DNA from 4 places in the Vogesella sp. LIG4 genome. Region 1 is predicted to be linked to each of the others. Evidence: predicted binding sites of a transcription regulator. Region 1 holds the regulator's gene; each other region holds the start of a gene.
The links. The regulator FNR, encoded in region 1, switches genes on or off when oxygen is low (the NO sensors DNR and NnrR bind a similar motif). The targets are predictions, from matches to a motif close to TTGATNNNNATCAA.
Positions count from the first base shown of each region.

Region 2: a site for FNR is predicted at 1,518-1,531, ahead of PSELUDRAFT_RS04175 (universal stress protein). Genes of this name have one in related genera too.
Region 3: a site for FNR is predicted at 3,160-3,173, ahead of PSELUDRAFT_RS00295 (adenosylcobalamin-dependent ribonucleoside-diphosphate reductase). Genes of this name have one in related genera too.
Region 4: a site for FNR is predicted at 1,765-1,778, ahead of PSELUDRAFT_RS07700 (ribonucleoside triphosphate reductase). Genes of this name have one in related genera too.

Region 1 is NZ_LT607802.1:407,477-415,347, forward strand. It holds gene PSELUDRAFT_RS01940 (glutathione S-transferase family protein) at 1-572, shown strand, start outside; gene udk (uridine kinase) at 651-1,265, shown strand; gene PSELUDRAFT_RS01950 (hypothetical protein) at 1,491-1,751, shown strand; gene hmpA (NO-inducible flavohemoprotein) at 1,928-3,142, shown strand; gene PSELUDRAFT_RS01960 (Rrf2 family transcriptional regulator) at 3,200-3,646, shown strand; gene hemN (oxygen-independent coproporphyrinogen III oxidase) at 3,716-5,122, opposite strand; gene fnr (fumarate/nitrate reduction transcriptional regulator Fnr) at 5,235-5,981, shown strand; gene PSELUDRAFT_RS01975 (flavodoxin family protein) at 6,292-6,747, opposite strand; gene PSELUDRAFT_RS01980 (DUF1853 family protein) at 6,755-7,711, opposite strand; gene PSELUDRAFT_RS01985 (RNA methyltransferase) at 7,809-7,871, opposite strand, start outside.
Region 2 is NZ_LT607802.1:868,723-876,593, forward strand. It holds gene PSELUDRAFT_RS04165 (YceH family protein) at 1-23, opposite strand, end outside; gene PSELUDRAFT_RS04170 (TlyA family RNA methyltransferase) at 134-883, shown strand; gene PSELUDRAFT_RS04175 (universal stress protein) at 950-1,438, opposite strand; gene PSELUDRAFT_RS04180 (glutamine synthetase family protein) at 1,861-3,216, opposite strand; gene PSELUDRAFT_RS04185 (GGDEF domain-containing protein) at 3,386-4,585, opposite strand; gene PSELUDRAFT_RS04190 (glutamate-5-semialdehyde dehydrogenase) at 4,680-5,939, opposite strand; gene PSELUDRAFT_RS04195 (propionate--CoA ligase) at 6,172-7,871, shown strand, end outside.
Region 3 is NZ_LT607802.1:60,501-68,371, forward strand. It holds gene PSELUDRAFT_RS00290 (hypothetical protein) at 1-143, shown strand, start outside; gene PSELUDRAFT_RS00295 (adenosylcobalamin-dependent ribonucleoside-diphosphate reductase) at 216-3,095, opposite strand; gene PSELUDRAFT_RS00300 (DUF748 domain-containing protein) at 3,402-6,686, opposite strand; gene PSELUDRAFT_RS19110 (hypothetical protein) at 6,879-7,040, shown strand; gene PSELUDRAFT_RS00305 (glutamine synthetase family protein) at 7,054-7,871, shown strand, end outside.
Region 4 is NZ_LT607802.1:1,634,738-1,642,608, forward strand. It holds gene PSELUDRAFT_RS07700 (ribonucleoside triphosphate reductase) at 1-1,708, opposite strand, end outside; gene PSELUDRAFT_RS07705 (helix-turn-helix transcriptional regulator) at 1,828-2,394, opposite strand; gene PSELUDRAFT_RS07710 (DMT family transporter) at 2,476-3,384, shown strand; gene PSELUDRAFT_RS07715 (PAS domain S-box protein) at 3,400-5,157, opposite strand; gene PSELUDRAFT_RS07720 (glycosyltransferase family 1 protein) at 5,504-6,568, opposite strand; gene PSELUDRAFT_RS07725 (UDP-2,3-diacylglucosamine diphosphatase) at 6,559-7,401, opposite strand; gene PSELUDRAFT_RS07730 (phosphoethanolamine transferase) at 7,606-7,871, shown strand, end outside.

The DNA.
Region 1 (7,871 bases):
TCAAGCACATCAGCGAACCGTTCCGCGAGCAGCACATCCGCCTGTTCATGCCGGACAGCCGCCAACACCTGCTGGCAGCCAACCCGGCCGGCAAGGTGCCGGTGCTGTACCACGACAATCTGCACGTGCACGACTCGCTGGCGATCTGCGAATACCTGAACGAGCTGTTCCCCGCCTCGCAGCTGTGGCCGGACGATGCTGCCGAGCGTGCCGAGGCGCGTGCCATCTCCGCCGAGATGCACAGCGGCTTTGGCGCCCTGCGCAGCGAGATGCCGTTCAACCTCACCCTGCGCACCCGCCATGAGCCGACGCCTGAGGCCGCCGCCGACATCCAGCGCATCAGCGACATCTGGCAACAGCTGCGCCAGCGCCACCAGGATGGCGGGCCGTGGCTGTTCGGCGGTTTCACCATCGCCGATGCCATGTTCGCCCCGGTGGCCTGCCGCTTCGTCAGCTACGGCATCGAGCTGCCGCCGCTGGCCGCCGCCTACGTCGACCACCTGCTGGAGCACCCGGCGATGCTGGAGTGGTATGACGCCGCCGAGGCGGAACAGGCCGCCACCGTGGCCTGACGTCCGCCGCACGGACAGGTAGTCGAACACGCGCTAACTCTTTAGAATGGCGCGTTTTTTTCTGGCTGGGCGAGACATATGACAACACCGTTCATCATCGGCATTGCCGGCGGCAGTGGCAGCGGCAAGAGCACCGTCACCCGCAAGGTGCTGGAAGCCATCGGCTCGGAAATGGCGGCGGTGATCGTGCAGGACTACTACTACCGCGACCAGAGCCACCTGAGCTTCGAACAACGCCTCGGCACCAACTACGATCATCCGCACGCCTTCGACTGGCCGCTGCTGATCGAGCACATCGACGACCTGCGCAACGGCCTGGGCATCGACATGCCGGTGTACGACTTTGCGCGCCACAACCGCGCCGAGGAAACCGTGCGCGTGGAGCCAGCGCCGGTAATCGTGATCGAAGGGTTGTTCCCGCTGTACGATGCGGCGCTGCGCGACATGATGTCGCTGAAGATCTTCGTGGACACCGACGCCGACGTGCGTTTCATCCGCCGCCTCAAGCGCGACATCGCCGAGCGCGGCCGCACCACCGACAATGTGATCGAGCAGTACCTGGCCACCGTGCGCCCGATGCACAACCAGTTCATCGAGCCCACCAAGCGTTTTGCCGACGTGATCCTGCCGCACGGCGCCAACGAGCCGGCGGTGGATATCATTACCACCAAGGTGGCGAGCCTGATCGCCTGACACCCGATCTGCCGCGCTTCGGCGATACGGCGTTAAAAACGTCGTCGGAATGCTCATTTACTACTTGTAAATTCCGCTTCCTCAGCCGTTTTTGCCTTGTCTCGCTCTAGCTCGCGAGATCGGGAGTAGTCCCTGTTGCAACTTTCTAGCTGCAGCCATATCGAAGCCGACATGCTGCGGCCAACCCCAGGGTTGGCCGCAAGCCTTATCCACAGGGGAGAACCCATGCAGACACTGAAACCGCGCAACCCGTTTGCGCACGCACCGCAGATGAAAAAGGGCGGCGCCCACCAACGCGGCGCCTCCGGCCTGCGCTTTGGCCACAAGCAGGCACTGCTGGCCGAGCTGGACGACTGGTACCAGGAAACACACTGGCACACCGCCGCCGACGGCACACAGGAGGCGGACAGCAACGAACAACCGGGCTGCGGCCCGGTTTTTTCATGCCTGTCGCGCTGTGTGACACACTTGCCCGCCCCCTGCTGAGCCGTTCCCACATCCGTCGTGACAGTGCCACTTTGAACATGTATAGTTTGCACATCTTTATTTGCACCGCAGCCAGCAGCCCATGCCGAACCATCACGGCCGGGTAGCGGGCGGCCCTGAACGGGCGCTGGCGACTTAAAAAATGTATTAAACACACATCTTAAAAGGAAGCACACATGCTGGATGCAGCCACCCGCCAACTGGTCAAAGCCACCGCCCCGGTACTGAAAGAGCACGGCGTTACCCTCACCCGCCACTTCTACGCCCGCATGTTCCAGCACAACCCGGAACTGAAGCAGATCTTCAACCAGGGCCACCAGCAGGCCGGCAGTCAACAGCAGGCGCTGGCCATGGCGGTAGCCGCCTACGCCGAGCACATCGACGACCCGTCGGTACTGGCACCAGTACTGGCGCTGGTAGCCAACAAGCACGCCAGCCTGGGCATTCGCGCCGAGCACTACCCGATTGTTGGTGGCCACCTGCTGGCGTCCATCCGTGAAGTGCTGGGCGATGCCGCCAGCGACGAACTGATCGCCGCCTGGGCCGCCGCCTACGGCCAGCTGGCCGACATCCTGATCGCCGAAGAAGGCAAGCTGTACCAGCAGTCCGCCAACCAGCCAGGCGGCTGGAGCGGCTGGCGCGGTTTCAAGGTTGGCCGCAAGGTGGTGGAAAGCGAAGAGATCACCTCCTTCTACCTGCAGCCGGCCGATGGCGGCCCGCTGCCGCAGTACCGCCCGGGCCAGTACCTGTCGGTACGCCTGCCGGTGCCGCAACTGGGCATGATGCAGCCACGCCAGTACAGCCTGTCGGCCGCACCCGGCGGCAGCGCGCTGCGTATCTCGGTGAAGCGCGAAGCCGGCAACGACACCCCGGCCGGCATGGTATCCAACCAGCTGCATGATGCGGTGAACGTGGGCGACCTGCTGGACGTGGCACCGCCGCTGGGCGACTTCTTCCTTCATGAAGAGCGCAGCGGCCCGGTGGTACTGATCAGCGCCGGCGTCGGCATCACCCCGATGCTGTCCATGCTGGAACAGCTGCTGCAACAGGACAGCCCGCGCAGCATCCGCTTCCTGCATGCCTGTCGCCATGGCGGCGTGCACGCCTTCCGCCAGCAGCTGGACAACTGGAGCCGCGAATACCCGCAGCTGCAGGCGCACACCTGGTACGAGTTCCCGCGTGCCGGGGACGTATCCGGCCGCGACTACCAGCAAGTTGGCCGCATGGCACTGAACACCGTTGCCGCCGATGCCGTGCTGCCCGATGCCGACTACTACCTGTGCGGCCCGCTGCCCTTCATGCAGCAGCAGAAGCAGGCGCTGCTGGCCCTGGGCGTGGACGCTGCGCGCATCCATGCCGAGGCCTTCGGCACCGGCGGCGCCGGCCTGTAATTGAGCGGACGGCGCAGGCGGCGTATGCTCCTACCTTTGCCCTAGACCACAGCAGCCATGCAACTTACGCATTTCACCGACCTCGGCCTGCGGGTACTGATGTACCTGAGCGAGCCGCGCGATACCCCGGTAACCATCGGCGAAATCGCCGAGCAGTTTTCCGCCTCGCGCAATCACCTGGTGAAGGTGGTGCACTTCATGGCGCAACAGGGCTGGCTGGCCACCAGCCGGGGCAAGGGTGGCGGCCTGGCGCTGGCACGCGCGGCCAGTCAGTACCGGCTGGGCGAGGTGATCCGCACGCTGGAAGACATCGGCGACCTGATCGACTGCGCCGAGCCGCCGTGCTTCCTGCGCGGGCGCTGCCGCCTCAAGGGCGTACTGGACGAAGCGCTGCGGGCATTCTTTGCCGTGCTGGACCGCTACACCCTGGCCGACGTGGTGGCCAGCCCCACCGCCGAGGCGCTGGTGGTGCTGCATCGCATGGGGCTACAGGCACGCGTCTGAGCCCTGCGGCCAATCCCAGAAACACAAAAAGCCCGGCAACTGCCGGGCTTTTTTACTGGCGCAAGGCGCTCAGATGGTCTTGGAGTAGCGCGCCTTGGTCTCGCGCTCGCGCAGGTGGCGGTCGAACACCATGGCGATGTTGCGGATCAGGAAGCGGCCCTTGGGCGCCACCATCAGGAAATCACCGTCGAAGGTCAGCAGGCCCATGTGCTGGAACTCGCGGATCAGCGGCAGCTCGTCGGCAAAGTAATTGGCGAAATTGATGCCGAAGGTTTCCTCGATCGCCTCCACCGACAGCGAGAAGCGGCACATCAGCGACTGGATCACGCTGCGACGCAGGATATCGTCCTGGGTCAGCGTCATGCCGCGCAGCACCGGCAGGTGGCCGGCATCCAGCGCCGCGTAGTAGGCATCAATGTCCTTCTCGTTCTGCGAATAGCACGGGCCGACCTTGCCGATGGACGACACGCCCAGGCCGATCATGTCGCAGTCGGCGTGGGTGGAGTAGCCCTGGAAGTTGCGCTGCAAACGGCCCTGCTGCAGCGCGCGGGTCAGCTCGTCATCCGGCTTGGCAAAGTGGTCCATACCGATGAACACGTAGCCGGCATCGGTAAGCTGCTGCACCGAGTGCTGCAGGATATCCAGCTTGTGCGCGGCGCTGGGCAGATCGGCCTCGTTGATGCGACGCTGCGGCATGAACACGCTGGGCAGGTGCGCGTAGTTGTACAGCGCGATGCGGTCCGGGTTCATCGCCACCACCTTGTCCACGGTGCGGCGCACCGACTCGGCGTTCTGCAGCGGCAGGCCGTAGATCAGGTCCACGCTCACCGACTTGAAGCCGGCCTCGCGCGCGGCGTCGATCACGGTGAGGGTTTCTTCCTCGCTCTGGATGCGGTTCACCGCCTGTTGCACCGCCGGGTCGAAATCCTGGATGCCCACGCTCATGCGGTTGAAGCCCAGCCGGCCCAGGTGCAGCACGGTGTCGCGGCCAACCTTGCGCGGGTCTATCTCGATGGAAAACTCGCCGTCAGGCAGCAGCTCGAAATACTTGTTGATCACCGCCATCACCCGGCTGAGCTGCTCGTCGGACAGGAAGGTGGGCGTGCCGCCGCCAAAATGCAGCTGGATCACCTTCTCGCGGTAGCCCAGGCGCCCCGCCACCAGCGCAATTTCCTTTTCCAGGTAATCCAGGTACTGGTCGGCGCGGCTCTTGTCCTTGGTGATGATCTTGTTGCAGCCGCAGTAGTAGCAGATGGTGTTGCAGAACGGCACGTGCACGTACAGCGAGATCGGCCGGTGGCTGGCGCCGATGGCGTGCTGCTGCAACCAGTGTTCGTAATCCTTCACGCCGAAACCGCCATGAAAACGGTCTGCAGTCGGGTAGGAAGTGTAGCGCGGGCCGGAACCTTCAAGCTTTTCGATAAGCTCCCGATCGAAAATACACTGGGTCGGCATAAACGGTGTGGTGGGTGTCATAGCTGTTCTTGCTTGGAAAACTGGTGGTGGGCTGGTAAATTTGCGCTAATTGACACTTGCCGCGCTTTGACACGCGTCAAGTCAAGCCTCCAGCCTTGCGAATCCGGAAACCATGACCGAGCAATCCCCCACCCTGCACACGCTGAAAGTGTCGTGCTCCAATTGCAGTCTGCGTGAACTCTGCCTGCCGGTTGGCCTCAACCGCGAAGAAATGGCCCAGCTTGATGCGGTGATCCGCCAGAGCCGCCGCCTGAAGCGTGGCGAGTACCTGTTTCACTCCGGCGAGGGCTTCCGTTCGCTATATGCCGTGCGTACCGGCTTCTTCAAAACCTGCGTCTCCAGCCAGGACGGCCGCGAGCAGGTAACCGGCTTCCAGATGTCCGGCGAGCTGATGGGCCTGGACGGCATCTCCACCAGCCAGCACGGCTGCGACGCCATTGCGCTGGAAGACAGCGAGGTGTGCGAGCTGCCGTTCAACCGCATGGAGACCCTGGGCCGCGACATTCCCAGCCTGCAGCACCATTTCTTCCGCCTGATGAGCCGCGAGATCGTGCGCGACCAGTCGGTAATGCTGCTGCTGGGCAATATGAAAGCCGAAGAGCGCCTGGCCGCCTTCCTGCTCAACCTGTCGCAGCGTCTGTCGGCACGCGGCTTTGCCGCTTTCGACTTCATCCTGCGCATGAGCCGCGAGGAAATCGGCAGCTTCCTGGGCCTGAAACTGGAAACCGTCAGCCGCACGCTGTCCAAGTTCCAGCAGCAGGGCTGGCTGAAAGTGGACCACAAGCACATCCAGGTACTGCAGCCGGAAGAACTGAAGGCACTGGTGGCCGGCTGCGCGCAGGCCAACACCCTGCGCTGAGCGCCAGCCGTGCAGATCCAACGCCCCGCCGATGCGGGGCGTTTTGTTTTGGGCGGACTTGCGGGGGAGGAGAAAACGTAATCCGGCCTATGCAATGGAATTGTCGGGTGAAACCTGCCGTAGGGCGGGTTGGCCGCAGGCCATACCCGCGCGATGGGAACGCTGCACGCGGGTATGAAGCGTTGCTTCTACCCGCCCTACAAGCTTGCGGCCAACGTTGTGGCACGCCCAAAACCCATGGCAGCACCGGCAAAACAGCTCCGCACAAGGTTGGCCGCATGGCGGTGGAACACCTCGTGAGGCTGCCGCCCTACAGCATGCCTATCGACAACGCCGCCGCCAGCGTGGCGCCCAGTTCGGCGGCCTCCGCCAGCACCTGCGGCGTCACCTCCCCCTTCACCAGCAAGGGTGGCAATGCCTCGTGCAGCGGGTAGCCGCTGGCGATGCGGCGAATGGCGGTGAGTGCACCCTGGCCGTCGTTGCCGGCACTGATGATCACCGCGTACGGCAGTCCCTCCACCTTGCCCTGCGCCGGGTAGAAGGTGCGGTCGAGAAAATCCTTCAGCGCACCGGCCATGTAGCCGAAGTTCTCCGGCGTGGCCAGCACCAGCGCCTGGCAGGCCAGCAGGTCGTCGATACCGGCCTGCAGTGCCGGCAGCACCCGCACCGCCACATTGTCCTCGCCACCGGCCGCCGCGGCGGCAGCCGTCACCAGCGCGTGGGTGTGGCCGCTCTGGCTGGCGTAGACGAACAGCAGGGTTTTCATGCCGCGCTCACGAGGCGGCCAGCGTGCGCTGCAGTTCGACCAGCATGCCGGGCAGCGGCCAGTCATCGCGCACCACGAAGCCGCGGGCGATTTCGTGCCAGTCGCCATCCGCGCCCGGCACCAGTTCGGCCACCAGCCGCGCACCGTCGGCCTCGGCCAGTACCGCGCGCAGCTGCGGCAGGGTCAGCACCGCCTCGGCGGCGGCGCGCGCCGGCGCCAGCCAGCTCAGCCGCGGCAGCAGCAGCCAGCGGCTGTCGGCACTGTGCTGCGGCCAGGCCGCGGACAAATGCCGCCACCAGCCGCAGCAGGCGTCGCTATTGCACGGGAATTGCGGCCGCGGTGCCCCCGGGTAGAACAGCCAGCCGGTAAGGCGGCTGTAGGCCGGGCAGCCGGCAAAACCGGCGGGCAGCTGCGCCGCCGGGTGACAGCTCAGCGCCAGCTGGCTGGCGAGCTTGCGGTATTTCAGCGGCCAGGCATCGCGCAGACTGGGGCCGACCAGCTCGCCACCGGCATCATCCAGTTGCAGGTAGAACTTGCTGGCGGCCTCCAGGTGCAGCGGCTGGCCATCGACACGCAGCAGGAAGTCGAATTCGCCGACGCTGCGGCCGTGCTCGGCCAGCGGCAGGTTGGCCGCCACGCAATCGATGTGGCTCGCATGGGTGAACCAGAACGCCAGCAGCTGCTCGGCATACACGCCCAGCCGCCGCGTGGGCCGCGCCGCCAGCCAGTCCAGCAGCGGCTGCGGTGCGGCATCCAGCGCCGTGAGCTGCGGCCAACCTTGCGGCCCCAGCAGGCGCGCGCAGTCGATTTCGGCGCCGCTATGCCACGGCGCCGCGGCGGTGAGCAGGAAAGCAAGATCGCGCACCGGCTGGCAGCGCAGTGCCGTGTAAGGTTCGGCCAGCCGGTGGCGATAGTCGGGCACCTCGGAAAACGCCAGCTTTCGTCGCGATCCTGCGTTGCTCATAAAAAATTCCTCCTTACATATCAAGCATATGCTGCGTCGGAATTGTTCATTCGCGCCTTGTCTCGCTTAGAAATCCGGGTTTCTCGAGGTACCCTGTTCATGATGCGCTGTCGCCCCCGTCGCCGCCCTGCTCCTTGCCGGCCAGACGCTGCGCCTGCTT
Region 2 (7,871 bases), 460 kb from region 1:
TCCAGTATCAGTCTGTCGTCCATGCTCGTTACCTCCTCGTTGCGGCCGCCATCATCGCACTGCCACCGGCTTGCGGCCAGCCTTGTCTGCGTCTACCCTTGCGCGGGTTTTCGCACGCTGATGGATGCAGGATATGAAACGGGTGGATGTTTTGCTGGTGGAACAAGGGCTTGCCGCGTCGCGCACCGCGGCGCAGGCGTTGATCGAGGCCGGGCGCGTCAGCGTGGCCGGCCGGCCGCTGGCCAAGCCCAGCCAGAAGCTGACGGACGACACCGTGTTCGACATCGTGCCGGACGAGGCCGACCGCTACGTGTCGCGCGGCGGGCTGAAGATGGCCGGCGCGCTGGCGGCAGCCGGGCTGGATGATATCCGCGGCTGGCGCGCGCTGGACGTGGGGCAATCCACCGGCGGCTTCAGCGACTGCCTGCTGCAGCATGGCGCCGTGCGCGTGGTGGGAGTGGACGTGGGCCACGACCAGTTGGCGCCGCGCATCGCCGCCGACCCGCGGGTGCGCTACTTCGAAGGCGTGAACGCGCGGGCACTGGACCACGCCACGCTGCTGGCGGCCAACGACGACCAGCCCTTCGACCTGATGGTGTGCGACGTGTCGTTCATTTCGGTGACGCTGATCTACCCGTCGGCGCTGCCGCTGATCCGCCCCGGCGGCTACCTGCTGAGCCTGGTGAAGCCGCAGTTCGAGGTGGGCCGCGACGGCCTGGGCCACGGCGGCATTGTGCGCGACGAGTCGCTGTACCGTGGCGTGGAGGACAAGATCAGCCAGGCTATCGCCGAGCAGGGCTTCGAACGCCTGGCCTGGTTCGACAGCCCGATCAAGGGCGGCGACGGCAACCGCGAGTTCTTCGTGTTCGCGCGCCGGCGCTGAACGCCGGTCAGCACGCAAAACGGGGCGCGATAAGCGCCCCGTTTGCTATTGCGGCGTTACCCGCGTTCAGGCTGCCGTGCCGGCGGACGGGTTATCGTCGTCTTCCGGATTGCGCACCACCAGCAGCGGCAGCGTGGTGCGGCGCAGCACCGCTTCGGCAAAGCTGCCCAGCAGCAGGTGCTTCCAGCCGCGGTGGCCGTGGGTGCCGAGAATCAGCAGGTCGGAGGCGGCACCGGCGGCAAAATCCACCAGCACGGTGGCGGCATCAGCACCGCCCTGCGGCGCTTCCAGCAGATGGGCGCTGACATCGCCTACCCCGTGCTGCTGCGCATACTCGCGCCCTTCGTCCAGGATGAACTGCCCCTGCTTGCGCGCTTCTTCCTGCAGTGCCTGCACGTCCAGCAGCCCGACACTGTCGATGGCGAAATCATGCACGCTGATGACGTGCACCAGCGACAGGCGCGCCTTGGCGGCTGCGGCCAGGCGCACGGCTTCGATCAAGGCCGGACGGGCATTGTGGCTGCCATCCAGCGCCACGGTCAGATGACGGTACATGGTGGATTCCTCGGGTGGGTTAGCAAGCTGTCATTATGGTCCGCCGGGCCGGACATGCTAAGCGGCGATGCGGCCTTGTTTGATCTGCTTCAAGACTGGCTTTTACTGTAGCAAGCGCAGCGCCGGCCTGCTGATGCCATGCGGATGCTGAGCTGTGCGCGCGCCGCTGTGCTGGAAGGTTGGCCGCAAGTTCATGCGGCCAACCTTACCGGCTACGCGGCGGACAAGCGGGTAGACCAGATAAGCGCAGCGCATCCGGGGAGGTTCATTGTTCCCGGATGCGCCTGCGGCTTATCCGGGCGATGGGGTGACAGGCAAGCCGCGCACCCCATGAAAAATGCGGCCAACCTTTCAAAGGTTGGCCGCATCGTGGCGGAATGCCCCGAAGGGGCTCCCGCCCTACTGCTATTCGCTAGCCCCGCTTACGCCAGCATGGCGAGGAAGCGGCGTTCCCAGGCGGTGATCTCGCCGTGGAAGCTGGCCAGCTCCACCTCCTTCACTGCCGCGTAGGCGGCGGCGAATTCGGCGCCGAACAAGCGGCTGCAGGCAGTACCTGCGCGCATGCCGGCCAGTGCCGCATCCAGCGTGGCCGGCAGTTCGCTCACGTCTTCACCGCTGGCGAACACATTGCCCACCGCCGCGGCCGACGGCTGCAGTTCCTCTTCCACGCCCAGCAGGCCGGCGCCCAGGCTGGCGGCCAGCGCCAGGTAGGGGTTGGCGTCGCAGCCGGGCAGGCGGTTTTCCACGCGGCGGGCTTCCGGGCCGCCCACTGGCACGCGCAGGCCTACCGAGCGGTTGTCCACACCCCAGCTCAGGTTCACCGGCGCCGCCAGGTTCTTCACGAAGCGGCGGTAGGAGTTGGCGCTGGGGCAGTACAACGGCATCAGCTCGGCCAGGTAGCGCTGCAGGCCGGCGATGAAGTGGTGGAAGGCATGGCTGGCTTCGCCGTTGGCCTGGCTGAATACATTGCGGCCGGCATCGTCCACCACGCTCTGGTGCAGGTGCATGGAGCTGCCCGGCTCGCCGGCCAGCGGCTTGGCCATGCACACCGCGCGCAGGCCGTGGCGCAGTGCGGTTTCCTTCAGCAGGGTCTTGAACAGGAAGGTCTGGTCGGCCAGCGCCAGCGCATCACCGTGCTTGAGGTTGATCTCGAACTGGCTGGGGCCCATCTCGTGCACCCAGGTATCGGTGTCGATGCCCAGCTGTTCGCAACCGCGGTAGATGTCGTCGAAGAAGGCTTCGTGGTCGTTGAGGGTGCTGAAGCTGAAGGCGTCGAAACCGCGTTCGCTGCGGCCGCCGCGCAGCGCCGGGCTGCGGAAGGCGGCATCGGCGTCGGCATCCGGTGCGAACAGGTAGAACTCCAGCTCCGGCGCCACCACCGGGTGCCAGCCGCGGGCGGCGTAGCGCGCCAGCACCGCCTTGAGCGCGCTGCGCGGCGCCAGCGGGCTGAGGCTGCCGTCGTGATCCACGTTGTCGCACAGCACCAGGGCGCGCGGGGTATCGGCCCACGGCACCGGGCGCAGGGTGTTCATGTCCGGCAGCAGGGTGACGTCCGGATCGTTCTCGCCGTAGAAGCGGTAGTCGGGAAACTCGCCGACACAAGACTGGATGGCCACGGCGCGCGCAATGCGCAGCTGTTGCCCCTTGATGAAGGCCTTGCTCGGCAGGGTCTTGCCGCGGGCAAAGCCGGTGACATCGGCAAACGCCAGCTCGACGTCACGCACGCCACTGGCAGTAAGCCACTGGGCCTGTTCGGCGCTGGGTACGGGATGCTGCATCAGACGGTTCTCCTGGTCAGGTTCATGGCGCGACAGCCGCGCTGTTGTCCGGATTATGCGCGATACAGTTTCGCAGACAAGTACATAGTTCCGACCAGCGGAACAAAGTCGTTAAATATTTTAATCACGAGGCAAATGACTGCCATCACTGTGGCCTGCGGCCAACACATCACGGCAGCAGGGCAACGCGGTTGCGGCCGGCGTGTTTGGCCTGGTACATCGCCTCGTCGGCGCGCGCCAGCCAGCCGTGCAGCGCCTCGCCCGGGTGATGCGGCGTAACACCGAACGAGGCGGTAACAGGCAGGCGGGCACCCTCTACCGGCAAGGCTTGCGCGGCCAGTGTGTCGCACAGCCGCTGCGCCAGGGTGTGCGCGTCGGCCAGCTCGGTATCCGGCAGGATCAGCACGAATTCCTCTCCGCCAAAGCGTGCCAGCAGGTCGTCCTGGCGCAGGCAGGCCAGCATCCGCTCGGCCACGCCGCGCAGTACGGCATCGCCGGCATGGTGGCCATGATTGTCGTTTACCTGCTTGAAGTGATCGACATCCAGTAACACCAGCGCTGCCGTGGCATCGGCCTCCACCAGCCGCTTGAGTTCGGCCATGGCCGCGCGGCGGTTGGGCAACTGGGTCAGCTCGTCCACGTGCGCCATGCGCTCGATGGTCTGCAGCGCCTGCTGCAGCTGCTTGTGCTCGCGCTTGAGCGCTTCCAGCGCGCTGGCGGCGCGCACATTGGCCGCCATCAGGTCTTCGTTGAGCAGGCTGGCCTGCACGCTGGCACGCACGCCGTGGCGCAGCTGGCGGTGCACCACCCAGCCGTACAGGCACAGCAGGCAGAAGTAGAGAAAGCTGGCCACACCGACGTACTGCGCCATGCGGCCAACCCCCAGCACGCCGTGCAGCATGCCTGGCAGCAGCAGCGCCAGCTCCACCGCCACCACACTGAGCATGAAGGCGGACTGCACGATCATCACCAGCGCACCCACCCCGGCCAGTACCAGGTACAGCATCATGGTGAACAGCGGCGATGGCGACTGCAGCCACCAGCCGGCGCTACCCCAGGCCAGCCCCACCAGCACCAGGGTGGCGGCGTTGATGCGCGGCCAGCGTTGCAGCATGCGCGCGTCCGGCTTGTGCACCAGCACCCAGGCATCCACCAGCAGCTGGATGAACAGCGCCAGGCACAGGCAGGCAAACCACGACCAGAACGGCACCGTGGGCAGCATGCCCTCCTCGTCCAGCACGAAGTACAGCAGCACGGCGGCACTGGGCGCCGACAAGCCGGCCACCAGGCCGCGGCGCGCCACCAGCTTGATACAGACGGCCTGTACCTCCTGCTGCAGGCTGGAGCGGGTATCGGGCACGCTGGGCATTACCATCTGCGGTCCTTTCACATGCTTCTGGCGGGAGATGCGAAAACCCCGCCAGCTGGCGGGGTGGATCACGAACTGGCTGGCTGGCGGGTGATCAGCTGCGGATCTGGCCGTCGCCCAGCACCACCCACTTCTGGCTGGTGAGGCCATGCAGGCCCACCGGGCCGCGGGCGTGGATCTTGTCGGTGGAGATGCCGATCTCCGCGCCCAGCCCGTATTCGAAGCCGTCGGCGAAGCGGGTGCTGGCGTTCACCATCACGCTGGCGGAATCCACCTCGCGCAGGAAGCGGCGCGCGCGGCTGTAGTCCTCGGTGACGATGGCGTCGGTGTGGTGGCTGCCGTAGTGGTTGATGTGCTCGATGGCGTCATCGAGGCCACCCACCACCTTGATGGCCAGGATCGGCGCCAGGTATTCGGTTTCCCAGTCGGCCTCGGTGGCGGCCAGCACCTTGTCGCCGAGGATGCCGCGCGTGCGCTCGCAACCGCGCAGCTCCACGCCCTTCTGCCAGTAGGCATCGGCCAGGCGCGGCAGGATGAACTCGGCAAAGGCGGTGTGCACCAGCAGGGTTTCCATGGTGTTGCAGGTGCCGTAGCGGTGGGTCTTGGCGTTCAGCGCGATGTTGAAGGCCTTTTCCGGGTTGGCGGTGTCGTCGATGTAGACATGGCAGTTGCCGTCCAGGTGCTTGATCACCGGCACCCGCGCATCGCGGCTGATGCGCTCGATCAAGCCCTTGCCGCCGCGCGGCACGATCACGTCCACGTATTCGGTCATGGTGATCAGCTCGCCCACCGCGGCGCGGTCGGTGGTTTCCAGCACCTGCACCGCGTGCGGCGGCAGGTCGGCCACGCGCAGGCCCTCGTGCACGCAGGCGGCAATCGCCTGGTTGCTGTGGAAGGCCTCGGAACCGCCACGCAGGATCACCGCATTGCCGGATTTCAGGCACAGGCCGGCGGCATCGGCGGTCACGTTGGGGCGCGCCTCGTAGATGATGCCCACCACGCCCAGCGGCACGCGCATCTTGCCCAGCTGGATGCCGGACGGGCGATAGGTGAAGTCGTCCATCTCGCCCACCGGGTCCGGCAGCGCGGCAATCTGGCGCAGGCCCTCGGCCATGCCGCGCGCGGTTTTCTCCGACAGCGTCAGGCGGTCCAGCAGCGCCTCTTCCAGCCCGTTCTGCCGGGCGGCGTCCAGGTCCTGCATGTTGGCCGCAATCAGCCGCTCCAGGTCGCGTTCGATGGCGTCGGCAATCGCCAGCAGCGCCTTGTTCTTCTGGTTGCCGTCGGCCCGCGCCAACGCGCGGCTGGCCTTGCGCGCGGCCTGGCCAACAACGTTCATGTAGTGCTTGATGTCCATGGTCTTGTCCTGCAATGCAACAGTTCGTTATGCACAGCAGGGTACTGCAAAGCAGGCGGATTCGGCCAGTGTTTATCGATAGCCACTACACGTGGCCGCGGCCGGCGCATGCTGGCCAAGTGCCTGCTTTATCGGGGTTTGTGCAACGCTTTGCGCTGCTGGAATCCCCCTGATTGCAGCCCGGGATTGACCTTGGTTGACACTCGCCATACTTTGTCTGACAAGCAACCGCTTGATAAAAACAGCGCACCGCGCGAAGCACAACAGGAGAGCCCCCCAGATGGCGAATTACCAGGCATTTCACCAACGCTCCATCAACAACCCCGAAGCCTTCTGGCAACAGGAAGCCGAACGCATCCACTGGCACAAACCGTGTGAACAGGTGCTCAGCTATGAGCAGCCGCCATTCCGGCAGTGGTTCGCCGGCGGCCTGACCAACCTGTGCTACAACGCGGTGGACCGCCACCTGGCCGAGCGCCCGGACCAGGCCGCGCTGGCCTATGTGTCCACCGAAACCGGCATCGAAACCAGCTACAGCTACCGCGAGCTACATGCCGAGGTGGCGCGCTTCGCCGCCATCCTGCAGGCGCAGGGCGTGCAAAAAGGCGACCGCGTGCTGATCTACATGCCGATGATCCCGGAAGCCATCTTCGCCATGCTGGCCACCGTGCGCCTGGGCGCCATCCACTCGGTGGTGTTCGGCGGCTTCGCCTCCGCCAGCCTGGCCACCCGCATCGAGGATGCCGCACCCAAGGTAATGGTGACCGCCGATGCCGGCCTGCGCGGCGGCAAGCTGATTCCCTACAAGCCGCTGGTGGACGAGGCACTGGCGCTGGCCGGGGCCGCCGCACCGCAGAAGGTGATCCTGGTGAACCGCGGTCTTGCCGAAGCACCAATGATGAAGCCCGGGCGCGACCTGGACTACGACACCCTGCGCGATGAACACCTGAACGCGCGCGCCGCCGTGGAATGGGTGGAATCCAGCCACCCCAGCTACATCCTGTACACCTCCGGCACCACCGGCAAACCCAAAGGCGTGCAGCGCGATACCGGCGGCTACGCGGTGGCGCTGGCCGCCAGCATGGACTACATCTACGGCGGCAAGCCGGGCGAGTGCTTCTTCTGCACCTCCGACATCGGCTGGGTGGTGGGGCACTCCTACATCGTGTACGCGCCGCTATTGTCCGGCATGACCACGCTGATCTACGAAGGCCTGCCGATCAACCCCGACCCGGGCATCTGGTGGCAGCTGGTGGAAAAGTACCGCGTCAGCGTGATGTTCTCCGCACCCACCGCGATCCGCGTGCTGAAGAAGCAGGACCCGGCCTGGCTGCACAAATACGACCTGTCCAGCCTGCGCCGGCTGTTCCTGGCCGGCGAGCCGCTGGACGAACCCACCGCGCGCTGGATCGCCGGCGAGCTGAACATCCCGGTGCTGGACAACTACTGGCAGACCGAAACCGGCTGGCCGATGCTGACGCTGTGCAATGGCGTGGAGCAGAAGCAGGTGAAATACGGCAGCCCCGGCCTGCCGGTATACGGCTACGACATCCGCCTGTTCAACGAGCAGACCGGCGAGGAAGTCGGCCCCGGCGAGAAAGGCGTGATCGGCGTGCTGCCGCCGCTGCCGCCGGGCTGCATGAGCACCATCTGGCAGCAGGACCAGCGCTTCGTCGATACCTATTTCAGCCTGTTCCCGGACAAGCTGGTCTATTCCAGCTTCGACTGGGGCATCAAGGATGCGGACGGCTACTTCACCATCCTGGGCCGCACCGATGACGTGATCAACGTAGCCGGCCACCGCCTGGGCACCCGCGAGATCGAGGAAGCGGTAAGCGGCCACAGCGCCATTGCCGAGGTGGCGGTAGTGGGGGTGGAAGACAGCCTGAAAGGCCAGGTGCCCAAGGCGTTTGCCGTGGTGAAGAACCCGGC
Region 3 (7,871 bases), 350 kb from region 1:
TCGTGCTGCCGGTCTATGAGTACGAAGGCGACTACTATCGCCACCACCACTGGCGTGGCGACGATGACGAACGTGGTCACTACTATTACGATGACCGCGGCGGCTTCTGCCCGCCCGGCCAGGGTATGAAGGGCCGCTGCTGAGTCTGTGCGGCAGTTGGCCGCAAGCAGCAAAAAGCCGCCCCTTGGGGCGGCTTTGTCATATGGCAAACCTGCTCAGCCGCAGGCGCCCACGTGGCCGCAGGCGGTGCAGAACTCGCAGCCGTCCTTCTTGATCAGCGCGCGGTTGCCGCATTCCGGGCAGGCCTTGCCGGCCATCGGCGCCGCTGCCACGTTCACCACCGCGCTTTCAAACAGATCGCCCTGCTCCGGCACCATCACCCCCATTTCCTCCACCGGCACGCCGTCCTCGCTGAGGATGCCCAGCATGGCATAGCGATGGATTACCAGCCGCGCGAGGTAGGCCTCGGTGGACGGCCAGCTCTGCGATTTGTCGCTGCCCGGGGTGCGGGCGAAGAAGTCGGCCTGCGGCTCGGCATAGCTCAGCAGCTTGCGTAGCTTCATGCCTATCCACGCCGGGTCGATCACCCGCATGTCGAGGCTGAGCATCTTGCACAGCCCGTCCAGCTCGCGCGGGTAGTGGCCGGCCAGCCACAGCGAGTACGGCCGGCGCTGGCCGTTGGGCAGCACCAGTTCCTTCACGAACAGCACGAAGTCGTCGCCAGTCTGCGGGTTGTTCACATCCACCGACCAACTGATAGTGCCGTCGGTGCCGGATTTCGGCTCCTTGCGCGCGAACAGTGCGTCCATCACCGGAGTGGCGTCGCCGTCGGCCAGGCTCAGCGCGCCCAATTGCTCGACGCGGAATTTCACCACCCGGCCCAGCGCGGCGGCAGCGGCGCTGCTGCCCACCGGGCCGTCCCCCAGCTCGGCGCGGTAGTGGCGGTCGCCGCGGGTGGCGGCCAGCGCGTCCAGCTTGGCGGCCAGCCAGGCGCGGTCGCGGCAGCGCATGTCCATCGACAGCGTCTTGGCAATCGCCCCCAGGCCGCGCGGCACGTCGCCGTTGACCCAGCATTCGAACGGCAGCGGCGCTTCGCCCGGCTGCTGGCCTTCGATATGGCCGACCATCACCGCGAAGTCGCCCTCCTCGCCTTCCACCATAAAGGTCCACGACGGGTTGCCGTGCTTGAGCTTGGGGCGGTGCGGCCACTTCAGGCTGGCCAGCGCCGGGCTGGGTGCGGTGTTCAGCGTGATGCGGCGGTCCGGGTCGTTCTGGTTGCCCAGGTCCTGCGGCAGCTGCTGGCTGGGCGCAGGGTTGGCCGCAGGCGTCGGCTCCACCGACAGCACCGAGCCCAGCACGCTGTTGGGGCGATAGGTGGTGATGCCCTTCAGCCCGGCGCGCCAGGCCTCCAGGTACAGGCTTTCGAAGTCGGCGAACGGGTAATCGGCCGGCACGTTCACGGTCTTGGAGATGGCGGTATCCACGTACGGCGCCACCGCCGCCACCATGCGCATGTGGTCCAGCGCACTCATCTGCAGCGCGCTGACGAAGTAATCCGGCAGCGCATTGGTGTCGCCGCCCTGCATGCGGTACACGCGGTAGGCGTGGTCTTCCACCAGGTATTCCTGCTGCGTGCCGTCCGCCATGCGCTTCTTGCGGGTGTAGTACCAGCTGAACGGCGGCTCGATGCCGTTGGAGGCATTGTCGGCGAAGGCCAGCGAGATGGTGCCGGTAGGCGCAATGGACAGCAGGTGCGAGTTGCGGATGCCGTGCTTGCGGATGCGCGCCTTGAGCTTGTCCGGCAGGCGGCTGGCGCAGTGCGGCGCCGCCAGGTATTTGTCGGCATCGAACAGCGGGAAGGCGCCCTTCTCGATGGCCAGGTCCACCGAGGCATCGTAGGCGGCATCGCGCATGTGTTCGGAGATGCTTGCGGCCAACCTGCGGCCCTGTTCGCTGTCGTAGCGCACCTTGAGCATGATCAGCGCATCGCCCAGGCCGGTGAAGCCGAGGCCGACGCGGCGCTTGTTCTGCGCCTCGCGCAGCTGCTCCTGCAGCGGCCACACGGTGAGGTCCAGCACGTTGTCCAGCATGCGGATCGACGTGCGCACCACCTTCTCGAACGCCTTGTAGTCGAAGCTCGGCGCCTCGCCGAACGGCTGGCGCACAAATTTGCACAGGTTGATGGAGCCCAGGTCGCAGCAGCCGTAGTCCGGCAGCGGCTGTTCGCCGCAGGGGTTGGTGGACTCGATCACCTCGCAGTAGGACAGGTTGTTGTCGGCGTTGATCTTGCTCATGAACAGCACGCCCGGCTCGGCGTGGTCATAGGTGGAGTGCATGATCTGCTGCCACAGCTCGCGGGCGCGCAGCTTGCGGTACACCCACAGCCCGTCGTCACGCTGGTAGCTGCCGGGGAAGGCGTCGGACGCCGGCGCCACCGCATGGGTCAGCTCCCAGTCGCCATCGGCATCCACTGCCTGCATGAAGGCGTCGGACACACCCACCGAGATATTGAAGTTGGCCAGGTCGCCCTGGTCCTTGGCGTGGATGAAGGCTTCGATGTCCGGGTGGCTCACGTCCAGCACGCCCATCTGCGCGCCGCGGCGCGCGCCGGCGGATTCCACCGTCTCGCAGCTGCGGTCGAACACGCGCATATACGACACCGGGCCGGAGGCGCGGCTGTTGGTGCCCTTCACCCGCGCACCCTTGGGGCGGATGCGGCTGAAGTTGTAGCCCACACCGCCGCCTCGGCGCATGGTCTCGGCCGACTGCAGCAGCGCCTCGTAGATGCCGACCTTGCCGTTCTCGGCTTCCGACACCGCATCGCCCACCGGCTGCACGAAGCAGTTGATCAGCGTGGCCTTGAGGTCGGTGCCGGCGGCGGAGTTGATGCGCCCGCCGGGGATGAAGCCGCCATCCAGCGCCTCGTAGAACAGCGGGGCGAAGCGCTGCGGGTCCTGCTCCAGCGCGGCCAGTGCCTGCGCCACGCGCAGGCGCACTTCACTTACTGATTGTTCGCCGTTCTTGGCGTACTTTTCCAGCAGTACTTCGCGCGAAATATCCTGTTCCGCAAACACGGCGCTGTTGTCCCGGTTCATGCCATCCCCGCTAGATGTGGTGTCAGAAAAATTGAAATATAACTAGATATAGCGGGCCATGGCATTGATAGCCATCAAAGCTGTACAGCAGGACAGCCTGCGGCCAACCCTTTGCGGCGTGCCTGCAACAGCCCGCAATGCAGCATGCCAAACGACTGCGGCCAGGCGGGTTTCCCAGCCTGGCCGCATGCACTACACGCAGATAGTTGCAGGGCAGGTTAAGCCGAAACTTCATACCCGCATGGTTAGCCCGCTTCGCGCGGGTATGGCTTACAGCCAACCCGCCCTACAGGGCTGCCCGCGCCATTATTTCAGTTTCACCAGCAGCGGCACCCCATCCTTCTCTGCCTTCACCTTGTCCGGCTCCTGCACGCTGACGCGCGCCTCCAGCTCCGGCTTGTCCTGCAGCAGCAGCTTGCGCGCCGCCTCGCCGCGCGCCTTGGCCAGTGCCGCCAGCGCCGCCTGATCCACTTTCTGCGCCGCCAGCAGCTCCTTGCGCATGGCCTGCGCACGCTCGGCAGTGTCTTTCTCGGTGGCCACGCGTTTGAGCCAGGCAAAGCGCCCCAACTGCGCGGCGTAGACATCGCCCACCGCCTTGCGGATCGCCGGGTCGCCCATGTCCGGCAGCGGCAGCGGCTCATCCGGCTGCAGCTGGTAGGCCGCACGCTTGAGGATGTCGCTGTCCACGCGGTAGCGCGCCAGTTCGCGGCTATCCAGCTCCGGGTCGTAGCCACCGCCGATGGCCAGTGCCAGCTTGGGTCGCTTCAGCATCAGATCGGCCAGCTTGCCCAGCTTCTCGCGCTCCGGCGGCGGAATACGCGCATCGCCGGCATCGGTGTAGATGGCATCAAAGCCCTGGCCGCCGAACAGCGCGCGGAACGGCGCGGTAACGATCTTGGTCAGGATGTTGCGGAAGGCCTGCCACACCAGGTGGCCGTAGGAGAAGTCCGGCTGATCCAGGCTGCCGGCCACCGGCAGCGCCAGGTCGATGCGGCCGTCGCTGTCTTCCAGCAGTGCCACGGCGAGGCGCAGCGGCAGGCGGGTGCCCTGGTAGTTGGGCACTTCATTGCCCAGCTGGATGTGGTCGATCACCACGCGGTTGTCGCCGTTAAGCTGGCGATCCTTCAGCAGGTAGCGCAGATCGGTGGTCAGCCGGCCATCGGTGATCTGCCAGCCGGCAAAGTTGATCGAATACGGGTTGAGGCTGCCCAGCGGGATGTTGCGGAAGCTCAGCGTCATGTCCAGGTCGCGCGTTACCTCGAACGGCGACAGCGCGCCGCGGATGCGCACGTCGCCAAACTGGTCGACGCGGCCATCCAGCGTTACCGTGCCGCGGCGGCCCGGCTTGCTGGACAGGCCTAGCACGGTACCGGACAGCGAGTGGATGCGGGTGCCGAAGCTCGGCTGCATGCCCATGTCGGCAAAATCCATGCGCGCATCGCGCACGCGGATGGCGCGTACGTCCACCACCGGCGCCGCGCTGGCAGCGGCCGGTTTACTGGCGGCCACCGGCTTGGCGGTGGCCGGCGCCGGCTTCATCAGGTGCGCAAAATTGGGCACCCGCTTTTCGTCCAGGATCAGCCGCAGCTGTGGCGCCACCAGGCGCACATCGCCAATGGCGACACGCTCCGGCTGCGCCTTGATGCCGCTGATGGCCAGCTGCTGCCAGCCCAGCAGCGGCTCACGTCGCCCCGGCTCGAACAGGGCGAGCCGGTTCAGCGCCGCCTTGCCGTCCGCCTGCCAGCGCTTGCCATTGACGGCAAAGCCCAGATCGGTGGACAGCTCGCCGCCGCCAAAGCGCAGCACGGTGCTGTCCAGCGCATACGGCGCCACCCCCTGCAACGGCAGGCCGCTGGATTGCAGCTTGCCCTTGATGTCCTGCAGGTTGGCCGCAGCGGTAGCGTCCAGCTGCAGCTTGCCCTTGCCGAGCGCGCCGCCAAACTGCAGCGCCCAGCCCTGCTGCGGGTCGCCGCTGGCCTTGGCGGCAAGGTCAGTCAGCTGCAGCGCCACCGGCGTGCTGGTGGTGGCATCCTTCCAGCCGATATCGCCGCCGGCCAGGGTCACGCTCGGGTAGCGCAGCTGCCAGGTCGGCGCGGCGCTGTCACTCGCCGCGGCGGCCGCCGGCTTGCCGCTGCCGGAGGTTTGACGCAGCGCTTCCAGCACGTCGATGCGGCCCTGGCGGTCGCGGTTGGCGGCCAGCTGCAAGCCCTGCAGGCTGATGTCACCCGGGGTGATGCGATGCGCCGCCAGGTCCAGCTCGCTGCTGGCCAGTTGCAGGCTGCCCAGGCGGGCGAACGGCTGCTGGCTGCCGCTGGCTACAGCCAGTTGCGACAGCGCCAGCGTGGCAGCATTCACTTTCAGCGCGCCCTTGGCATCCAGATTGATGCCGGCCTGCAGGCTGTCCAGCTTCAGGCGGGCCGCCAGCGGGGCGGCAAAACCGCGATGGGTGGCTCCCAGCTGCCAGTTTTCCAGCCGCAGCTGCGGCACGCTCACCTGCCAGCCCGGCTCTGCCTTGGCGGCGGGTTTGCTGGCCGCAGGTACCGTAGCGGCCGGCGCCGGCGGCAAGGCTGCCAGCCAGTCCGGCTGGTTGCTGCCATCCAGCACGGTAGCGAATTCACCACCGGCCAGGGTGACCTTGCCCAGCTTCAGCTGTTTGCCGATCAGCGCGAACTGGCCGTCACTCACCGTCAGGCTGGCCAGTTTGAACGGGCTGCCGGTTTTCGGCGCCGCCAGCGCCAGGCCATCCAGCCGCGCACTGAAATTGCGCGACCAGACACTGGCCGAGAAGCCGGCCAGGTCGAAGTGATACGGCAGGTTCAGCGCCAGCTTGCCCTGCGGCGCGTCCAGCTGCAGGTAGGGATGCACATAGGGCCAGATGCCCTTCAGCGTCAGGCCGTCCACCTTCAGCACGCCGTCGGACTGCACCGGCTGCAACAGCAGGCTGCCCTGCCAGGCCAGGCGGGTGCCGTCATCCAGTTCCGCCGCCAACTGGTAGCGGCCCTGGTTCTGCGGCAGGGTGGACAGGTTCTGCAGGTGGAAGTCCAGCGGCAGTACCTGGCGCTGCAAGTTGCCGGCCAGCGCATCCTGCACGTGCACCTGCCCCTTGTTCAGCGCCAGCATGCGGATCAGCAGCTTGGGCGGCTGCGAGGGTTTCTCTTCCTTCGGCTGCGGCGGGCCGCTGGCGTCCTGCACCAGCCGGCTCCAGTTCCACACCCCCTGGCTATCGCGCGCCGCCCACACGTGCGGCGCATCCAGCGAGATGTCGGAGAACTGGAAGCGGCCGATCAGCAGCGGCAGCCCTTCGGCATCCACGTTCAGCCGCGCGGCGCTGAACATATTGCTGCCGTCACGGTCGCGCAGCGCCACATCGTGCAGGGTGAGGCGCAGCGCCCACGGCGCGAACTCCACCTTGCCCAGCGTCAGCTTGCGGCCAACCTTTTGCGCCCAGTTGCCGGCGGCGTAGTCCACCGCCTTGGGCACGCCGGCCCACAGGCCGGCCATCAGCACGGCAATACCACCGGCGGCCCAGGCCAGGCGGCGTGGCCAGCGCGAGCGCGTCAATGGCGGTTTGGGGGCGTCGGTATCATTCATATTTAAACAGTTCCGCAATTGTCGGCAGGGTGTGGGTTTTCCTCCACAGCTGCCGCCAGTAAAAGTAGGACGGGAGTTGCCGCCGGGTGGCCGCCACTCTTAGCATGGCGAGCCAGCCGATGATGATTTTAAACATCAGTGGCGAATGGCAATTTTTCACCCTTCATTTTATATCCAGAAAGGAAACGCATTTTGATTGATCTGAACGGGCTTGGTTTCCAGCGCCAGCCTCTGCCCCGCCACCCCAGCGACCAGCGCCTGTGCGCCACGCTGGCTTTCCTGACCCTGGCACAGCGCCGCAAGACGCTGCTGAACCACGAACGCCGCTGCACCAGCTCCGGCGCGCATACCTGATTTCGAGACACCCATGACCCACAATGCCCAAGCTATCCAGCAATGGCTGGACGACCATCACATCACCGAAGTGGAATGCCTGATTCCGGACATGACCGGGCTGGCTCGCGGCAAGATCGTGCCGCGCCACAAATACAACCCCGCCGAAGGCCTGCGCCTGCCGGAAGCCGTGCTCAGCATGACCGTGACCGGCGACTACCCGGAGCGCGAATTCACCTCGGTTGCCGACCCCGACATGCGTCTGATTCCGGACGCCAGCACCATCCGCCCGGTTCCCTGGGCGAAGGAACCCACCGCCCAGATCATCCACGACTGCGTCAATTTCGACGGCAGCGACGCCGACCTGGCGCCACGCAATGTACTCAAACGCATCCTCAAGCTGTATGAGCAGGAAGGCCTGTCCGCCATCGTGGCCCCGGAAATGGAGTTCTACCTGGTAGAGGTGGAACCCGATGAAGACATCCCGCTGCGCCCGCCGGTTGGCCGCACCCGCCGCACCGAGGCCGGGATGCAGAGTTTCAGTATCGATGCGGTCAACGAGTACGACGACATCTTCGACGTGATGTACGACTGGTGCGAGGCGCAGGGCCTGGCGCTGGATACGCTGATCCACGAGATGGGCACCGCGCAGATGGAGATCAACCTGGACCACGGCGACCCGCTGGCGCTGGCCGACCAGGTATTCCTGTTCAAGCGCACCGTGCGCGAGGTGGCGATCCGCAACAATATGTACGCCACCTTCATGGCCAAGCCGATGCAGGGCCAGCCGGGCAGCGCCATGCACATACACCAGAGCGTGGTGGATGCCGACGGCCGCAATATCTTCAGCAA
Region 4 (7,871 bases), 1.2 Mb from region 1:
CGGCGCGGCGCTTTTTCTCGATCAGCTCGGTATCGCACTTCGGGCAGTAGTCGTGGCGGCCGGACAGGTAGCCGTGGCTCGGGCAGATCGAGAAGGTCGGGGTGATGGTGATGTAGGGCAGGCGGAAGTTTTCCAGCGCGCGGCGCACCAGCTGGCGGCAGGCGTCGGCACTGCTCACCGCCTCGCTCATATACAGGTGCAGCACGGTGCCACCGGTGTATTTGCGCTGCAGCTCGTCCTGGCGCAGCAGCGCCTCGAACGGGTCGTCGGTGAAGCCCACCGGCAGCTGGCTGGAGTTGGTGTAGTAGGGCTGCTGCGGCGTGCCGGCCTGCAGGATGCCGGGGTAGCGCTTGTTGTCCTCGCGGGCGAAGCGGTAGGTGGTGCCTTCCGCCGGCGTGGCCTCCAGGTTGTACAGGTGGCCGGTGGCCTGCTGGAACTCGACCATGCGCGCGCGGATGTGGTCCAGGTAGCGGCAGGCGAAGGCGTGGCCCTGGTCGCTGGTGATGTCGTGCTGATCCGCGCTGAAGTTGCGGATCATCTCGTTGATGCCGTTCACCCCCAGGGTGGAGAAGTGGTTGCGCAGGCTGCCCAGGAAGTGGCGGGTGTACGGGTACAGCCCGCCGTCGATGTGCTGTTGCACTACGCGGCGGCGTGCTTCCAGCACCTCGCGGCCCAGGTTCAGCAGACGGTCGGTCTCGGCCAGCAGCGCGGCCTCGTCGCCGGCAAAGCGGTGGCCCAGGCGTGCGCAGTTGAGGGTGACCACGCCTACCGAGCCGGTCTGCTCGGCGCTGCCGAACAGGCCGTTGCCGCGCTTCATCAGCTCGCGCAGGTCCAGCTGCAGGCGGCAGCACATGCTGCGCACCATGTGCGGCTCCAGTTCGGAGTTCACGAAGTTCTGGAAGTAGGGCAGGCCGTACTTGGCGGTCATGGCGAACAGCAGCTCGGTGTTGTCGCCGTACCAGTCGAAGTCGCGGGTGATGTTGTAGGTGGGGATGGGGAAGGTGAAGGCGCGGCCGCAGGCATCGCCGGCCAGCATCACCTCAATGAAGGCGCGGTTGATCAGCGCCATTTCCGCCGCGCAGTCGCCGTAGCGGAACGGCATCTCCTCGCCGCCCAGCACCGGAATCTGCTCGCGCAGGTCTTCCGGGCAGACCCAGTCGAAGGTGAGGTTGGTGAACGGTGTCTGCGTGCCCCAGCGACTGGGCACGTTCAGGTTGTAGACCAGCTCCTGCATGCATTGCCGCACCTGCGCGTAGCTCAGCGCGTCCTTTTTCACGAACGGCGCCAGGTAGGTATCGAAGGAGCTGAACGCCTGCGCGCCGGCCCATTCGTTCTGCAGCGTGCCAAGGAAGTTGACGATCTGGCCGCAGGCGCTGGACAGGTGGCGCGGCGGCGCGGATTCCACCTTGCCGCCCACGCCGGCAAAGCCCAGCTGCAGCAGGGTGCGCAGCGACCAGCCGGCGCAGTAGCCGGACAGCATGTCCAGGTCGTGGATGTGCAGGTCGCCGTGGCGGTGAGCGCTGGCGGCTTCGGCCGGAAACACCTCGTTAAGCCAGTACTCGGCGGTGAGCTTGCCGGCGATGTTGAGGATCATGCCGCCCAGGCTGTAGCCCTGGTTGGCATTGGCCTGTACCCGCCAGTCGGCACGGGACAGGTATTCGTTGATGCTGCTGACGGCATCGACGTGGTGGCTGGGGCGTGCGTTCATGTTTGCTCCAATATCTTGTGTTTGGAGAATTGTATGAACGCACCATCTGGTGTTAATTGATGTGTATCAAGCCCCTGAAAATACCCTTGGCATGCTGCGTGGCAGCAGGGTTGGCCGCATCACGGCAGCAGCGGCGCCGGCATCACGATGCTGCGCTGGAAGCGCAACAGGGTTCGCCCCGGGTTGTGGTAGCGGTAGCCCTGCCCGGTGCTGTAGCCGGCGGTGGCGCCGGCCAGCAGCGTCAGCGCGGTGTCGGCATAGCGCAGCTGCAGCGTGCCGCTGTACACCTCCACGATCTCGCCGCAGCCGGCCGGGTCCGGCGTGGCCTGGTAGCTGTCGCCGGGCGCCAGCTGCCACTGCCACAGCTCCAGCGTGCAGTTCGGCAACGCCAGGCTGTGCAGCAGGGTGGCGTGGCTGTCCTGGCTGTTGCCCTGCCACACCCGCACCGGCGCCTCGCTGCCCGGCGGGCGCACCAGTTCGGAGAAGGTCAGCCCCAGCGCGCCGGATAGCCGGTCCAGGGTGGCGATGCTCACATTACTGGCGCCGGCTTCGATATTCACCAGCATGCGGCGGCTGACATCGGCGGCGGTGGCCAGTTTTTCCTGGCTCCAGCCCAGGCGCTGGCGTGCATCGCGCAGATTGTGCGCCACGTGGTTGCACACTTGCTGCGTAGAGTGATCATTCATTGTGCAGTATATTGCTCACTTATAGATATGTGCACTATAGTGCACAGGATCGAGCACTCACCCTACACCCGAGCCCATACCATGTCCACCCTTGCCGCCAGCGCCAGCGCCAGCCCGCCTGCCCGTTCCCTGCTACCCGACCTGTCCCTGGTGGTGGTCACCATGCTGTGGGGCGGCTCCTTCCTGGCGGTGCAGACTGCGCTGCACTGGGCCGGCGCCTTCAGTTTCGTCGGCATGCGCTTTTGCGTGGCATCGCTGCTGGCCTTGCTGCTGTGCCGACGCGAGCTGCGCAACATTACCCGTGGCGAGTGGCTGGGCGGCATGGCGGTGGGGGCGGTGCTGTACGGTAGCTACAACCTGCAGACCCTGGGCCTGCCCTATATCCCCAGCAGCACCTCGGCCTTCCTCACCGGCCTGTACGTGCCGCTGGTGCCGCTGCTGCAGTTGATCCTGTTCCGCGAGCGCCCCAGCCTGGCGGCCTGGGGCGGCATCCTGCTGGCCTTTATCGGCCTGCTGCTGCTGGCGGGGGTGAATGGCCTGAGCATCCACCTGGGGCTGGGCGAGACGCTCACGCTGGTTTCCACGCTGACCATTGCGCTGGAAATCTGCCTGATCAGCCACTTTGCCGTGGGCTGCAACGCGCGACGCATGGCGCTGGTGCAGTTGCTGACCGTGGCACTGCTGTCGCTGGGGTCGGCGCTGGTCTCCGGCGAGGCGCTGCCGCAATGGCACCCGGTGCTGCTGCTGTGCGTGCTGGGGCTGGGCTGCACCACGGCGCTGATCCAGGTGATGATCAACTGGGCGCAGCGCACGGTGCCGGCCACCCGCGCCACCATCATTTACGCGATGGAGCCGGTGTGGGGTGGCGTGGTGGGTTGGCTGGCCGGCGAGGCGATGACGGCCGGCAATGTCGGCGGTGCCGCGCTGATCGTGGCCAGCGTGCTGCTGAGCCAGCTGGGCGCCCGCAAGCCGGAGCACGCCCCGGCCTGAAGGTTGGCCGCACGCTCAGCGTGCCAGCAGCTCCAGCGAATCCGCCAGCTCGCCCACCCGCTGCTTGGTGGCATCCACCAGGCCGCCGATTTCACCGGCGGATTCGGCGGATTCGGCGGAGCGGTTGGCGAGCTTGCGCACTTCATCCGCCACCACCGCGAAGCCGCGGCCCATCTCGCCGGCCCGCGCCGCTTCGATGGAAGCATTCAGCGACAATAGATTGGTCTGCGCCGCAATATCGTTGATCACGGTGACGATCTGGCCGATCTGGCTGCTGGAATGCATCACCGCGCGCATGGCGTGGTCGGTGGCGGCGCGCGCCTCGCGCTCGGTGCTGACATCGTGCAGGAAGGCGGTGTAGCCGATGCCGTCGTCGAGAATGATCTTGGATAGCGACAGCGTGGCCCACAGCGTCTTGCCGTCGCGGCGCTCGATTGCCACCTCGCGGCTGGTGCCCACGATCTTGTCGTGGCCGGTGCTGCGGTTGGCATTCACCAGGTTGTCGTGATTGGGCTGGATCGCCATCGGCACCAGCATCTTCACGTTCTGGCCCAGCACCTCGCGCCGCTCCAGCCCCCACAGTTTTTCCGCCGCGCGGTTGAAGAAGGTCACTTTGTTATCGTGATCGATGGTCACCACCGCATCCTGCGCCTGCTCCAGCGTCTGGTTGATGACCTCGCGCGCCGAGCGTTCGCGGCTGATGTCCTTCACGAAGGCGGTGTAGGTGATGTCGTCGCCAACCTGCACCTTGGACAGCGACAGGCTGGCCCACACCTTGCTGCCGTCGCGGCGCTCGATTTCCACCTCGCGGCTGGTGCCGACGATCTTGTCGTGGCCGGTGCTGCGGTTGGCGTTCACCAGGTTGTCGTGATTGGGCTGGATGGCCATCGGCACCAGCATCTTCACGTTCTGCCCCAGCACCTCCTGCCGCGACAGGCGCCACAGCCGTTCGGCGGCGGCGTTGAAGAAGGTGACGTTGTTGTGCCTGTCGATGGTGACCACCGCGTCCTGCGCCTGCTCCAGCGTCTGGTTGATGACCTCGCGCGCGGCGCGTTCGCGGCTGATGTCCTTCACGAAGGCGGTGTAGACGATGCGGTCCTGCAGCCGGATCTTGGACAGCGACAGGTTGCCCCACACCCGGCTGCCGTCCTTGCGCTCGATCTCCACGTCGCGGCTGGTGCCGACGATCTTGTCCTGGCCGCTGCTGCGGTTGCTGTCCACGTAGTGGTCGTGCTGCGGCTGGTGCAGCTTGGGCACCAGCATCTTCACGTTGCGGCCCAGCACCTCGTCGCGGCGGTAGCCCCACAGCGTTTCCGCCGCGCGGTTGAAGAAGGTGACGTTGTTGCGCTCGTCGATGCTCACCACCGCGTCCAGCGCCTGTTCCAGCGCCTGCTCGGCACGTTCGCCGTGCTCGTGCTGCGCGCTGGCGTCCTTGAGGAACAGCACGCGTTCGCCATTCAGTTCGGCCTGCGACAGCTGCACCCAGCGGCGGCTGCCGTCAGCGCATTGCAGCGGGTACGCGCGGCTGCCGTCGCGCGCCACGGTGGCGGCGTCCGGCAGCTCGGGCAGCAGGCGCGCCAGCGGCGTGGCGGGCAGCTGCTGGCGGCTGATGCCCAGCAGGCTGGCGGCGGCGGCATTGCCGTAGCGGATGTTCTGTTGCGCGTCGAGCACGAGTACGGCGTCGCTGTGCTGCTCCAGCAACGGCGACGCCATCTGCTTTCGCCGGCTGGCGGGCAGCAGGCGGCCCAGGAATGTAGGTACGGGGTGGGTCATGGCGGGTCACTCCACGGGGTGGCACGGTGGGGAGGCCGGCCTGGTTGGAAATATCTGTTAATTTTTCTATCTAATAGGTAGATACTTCAATATGTATATATATTTTTCGTGTAAGTAAAACTACTCAATGTCGCTGGAAAGCCACTTGGCATGTGTGTTGGGCATCGCTCATGGCAGATGCAAGGGGAATGGGCGGCGGAGTGCAGGGGTAGTTGGCTGTGCAGCCGGGGCAGATGATGCAACACCGGGGAGGCTTGCCGCCTGGTGGCAGCTCGGGCGGCCGCTGCAGGCTGCAGCGGCCGTTGTGATGGGCCTGCCACCGTTGTGCGGCAGCAGGGCAGCGTTCTTAGCTGCGCGGGGCGGCGTTCAGCCGGGGGGCATGCGGTGTTTCGGTGCGCGGGTTGAGGTTGGCCGCAAACTGGCGGGTGGCGGCGGCCCAGGAGAAGCGCTCCGCCACCTGGCGTACGTGGTCGCGATCCAGCCGCAGCGCCTGCAGGCAGGCGCTGTGCAGGTCGTTGTGCAGCACGCCGCCGCCGCTGTCGCCCACCACGTCCAGCGGGCCTGCCACCGGGTAGGCCGCTACCGGCGTGCCGCAGGCCATGGCCTCCAGCAGCACCAGGCCGAAGGTGTCGGTAAGGCTGGGGAACACGAACACGTCCGCCGCGCGGTAGAAGCGCGCCAGTTCGTGCTGCGGAAACACGCCGGCAAAGTGCACTGCCGGGTAGCGCTGGCGCAATTCTTCCAGCTGCGGGCCTTCGCCCACCACCCACTTGCTGCCGGGCAGGTCCAGCTGCAGGAAGGCTTCGATATTCTTTTCCACCGCCACGCGGCCGATGTAGACGAAGCGTGGCGGCGCGGTTTCCAGCCGGTCGCGCTCGCCAGGGCTGAACAGCGAGGTATCCACACCGCGCCCCCACAGCACCACATTGTTGAAACCGCGCTGGCGCAGCGCGCGCACGATGCTGGGCGTGGGCGCCATCACCGCGGCGGCCGGGGCGTGGAAGCGGCGCATGAAGGCGTAGCTGATGGCCAGCGGCAGCCGCGTGCGGGCGGCAACGTATTCCGGAAAACGGGTGTGATAGGCGGTGCTGAACGGCTGGTCGTGGCGCAGGCACCAGCGGCGTGCCGCCCAGCCAAGCGGGCCTTCGGTGGCGATGTGCACCGCGTGCGCATCGAATGCGGCCAACCTTTGCGCCACCTTGCGGTAGGGGAACAGTGAGATGCGGATGTCCGGGTAGCTGGGTAGCGGCATGGTGGCAAAGCCGTCGCCATCATCGTGCTCGCCGCCCAGCGGGGTGATCAGCGCCACTTCGTGGCCCAGGGCACGCAGCTCGCGTATGGTTTCCAGCAGGCTGCGCACCACGCCGTTGACTTGTGGCAGCCAGGCATCGCTTACGATCATTACGCGCATGCGCTGTGCTCCTCGCTGCTGTGCGCCGACAGCGGGTCGGCGGCGATATCGATATCCGCCACCGGCTGCGGCATGGTCGCGCTGCTGCTCTGGGCGGCAAGGTGCGTCCAGTACAGCACCTCCAGCCGGCCGTCGTGGTGTTCCACCAGCGCCGACAGGCTTTCCACCCAGTCGCCACAGTTGCCGTAGACGATGCCGTCGATATCCTTCACTTCGGCCTTGTGGATGTGGCCGCAGATCACGCCGTCAAAGCCGCGGCGGCGCGCCTCGGCCGCCAGGATGTGCTCGAAATCGCTGATGAAGTTCACCGCGTTCTTCACCTTGTGCTTCAGGTACTGCGACAGCGACCAGTACGGCCGCCCCAGCTTCTGCCGCAGCCAGTTGACGTGGCGGTTCAGCTCCAGGATCACGGTGTACAGGCTGTCGCCCAGGTAGGCCAGCCACTTCACATGCTGGATCACGCCGTCGAATTCGTCGCCGTGGATGATCAGCAGGCGCTTGCCGTCGGCGGTGTGGTGCTCGGCCTCGCCACGAATGGCGATACCGCCGAAATCCAGTCCGGTATACTGGCGGGCTGCTTCGTCGTGGTTGCCCGGCACGTACACCACGCGGGTGCCCTTGCGCGCCTTGCGCAGCACTTTCTGCACCACATCGTTGTGTGCCTGCTTCCAGTACCAGGATTTCTTCAGCTGCCAGCCATCGATGATGTCGCCCACCAGGTACAGGGTGTCCGACTCGTTGTGCTTGAGGAAATCCAGCAGAAAGGCGGCCTGGCAGCCGCTGGTGCCAAGGTGGATATCGGATAGCCAGATGGTGCGGTAGCGGTGGCTCATGGTGACTCTCGTGCCGGTCGGATGGCCAGATGGTGCGACCGTTCTGTGACAGCACCATGAGCGGTGGGTGACGGCAAGGTGACAGGCTGCCAAGAAACTGCGCGGCGGGGTGCCTGTCGATGCTCTTAAGCTTGCATTAATGCAAGTGGTTTTCAATACCCGCCTGCGCCTGGCCGCAGGTGTATTCCTCGTATAGCGAAAGTCATGAAGAAGTTCTTCCGCCCCGAGCGGGCAGAGTGGCTGGCCCTGGCCGCATCAATATTGTTTGTCGCGCTGTTCAACCTGCCGTTCTGGCAGCGCATGCTGGCCATCGTCGGCCCGCTGGACGGGCACGGCGTGAAGATGCTGGGCCTGGCCTTCGTGCTGCTTACCGCCTTCATCAACCTGCTGCTGCTGTTGCTGTTGTGGCCACGCATCGGCCGCCCGCTCTTGACCGTGCTGTTCGTGCTTACCGCCGCCATCAGCTATTT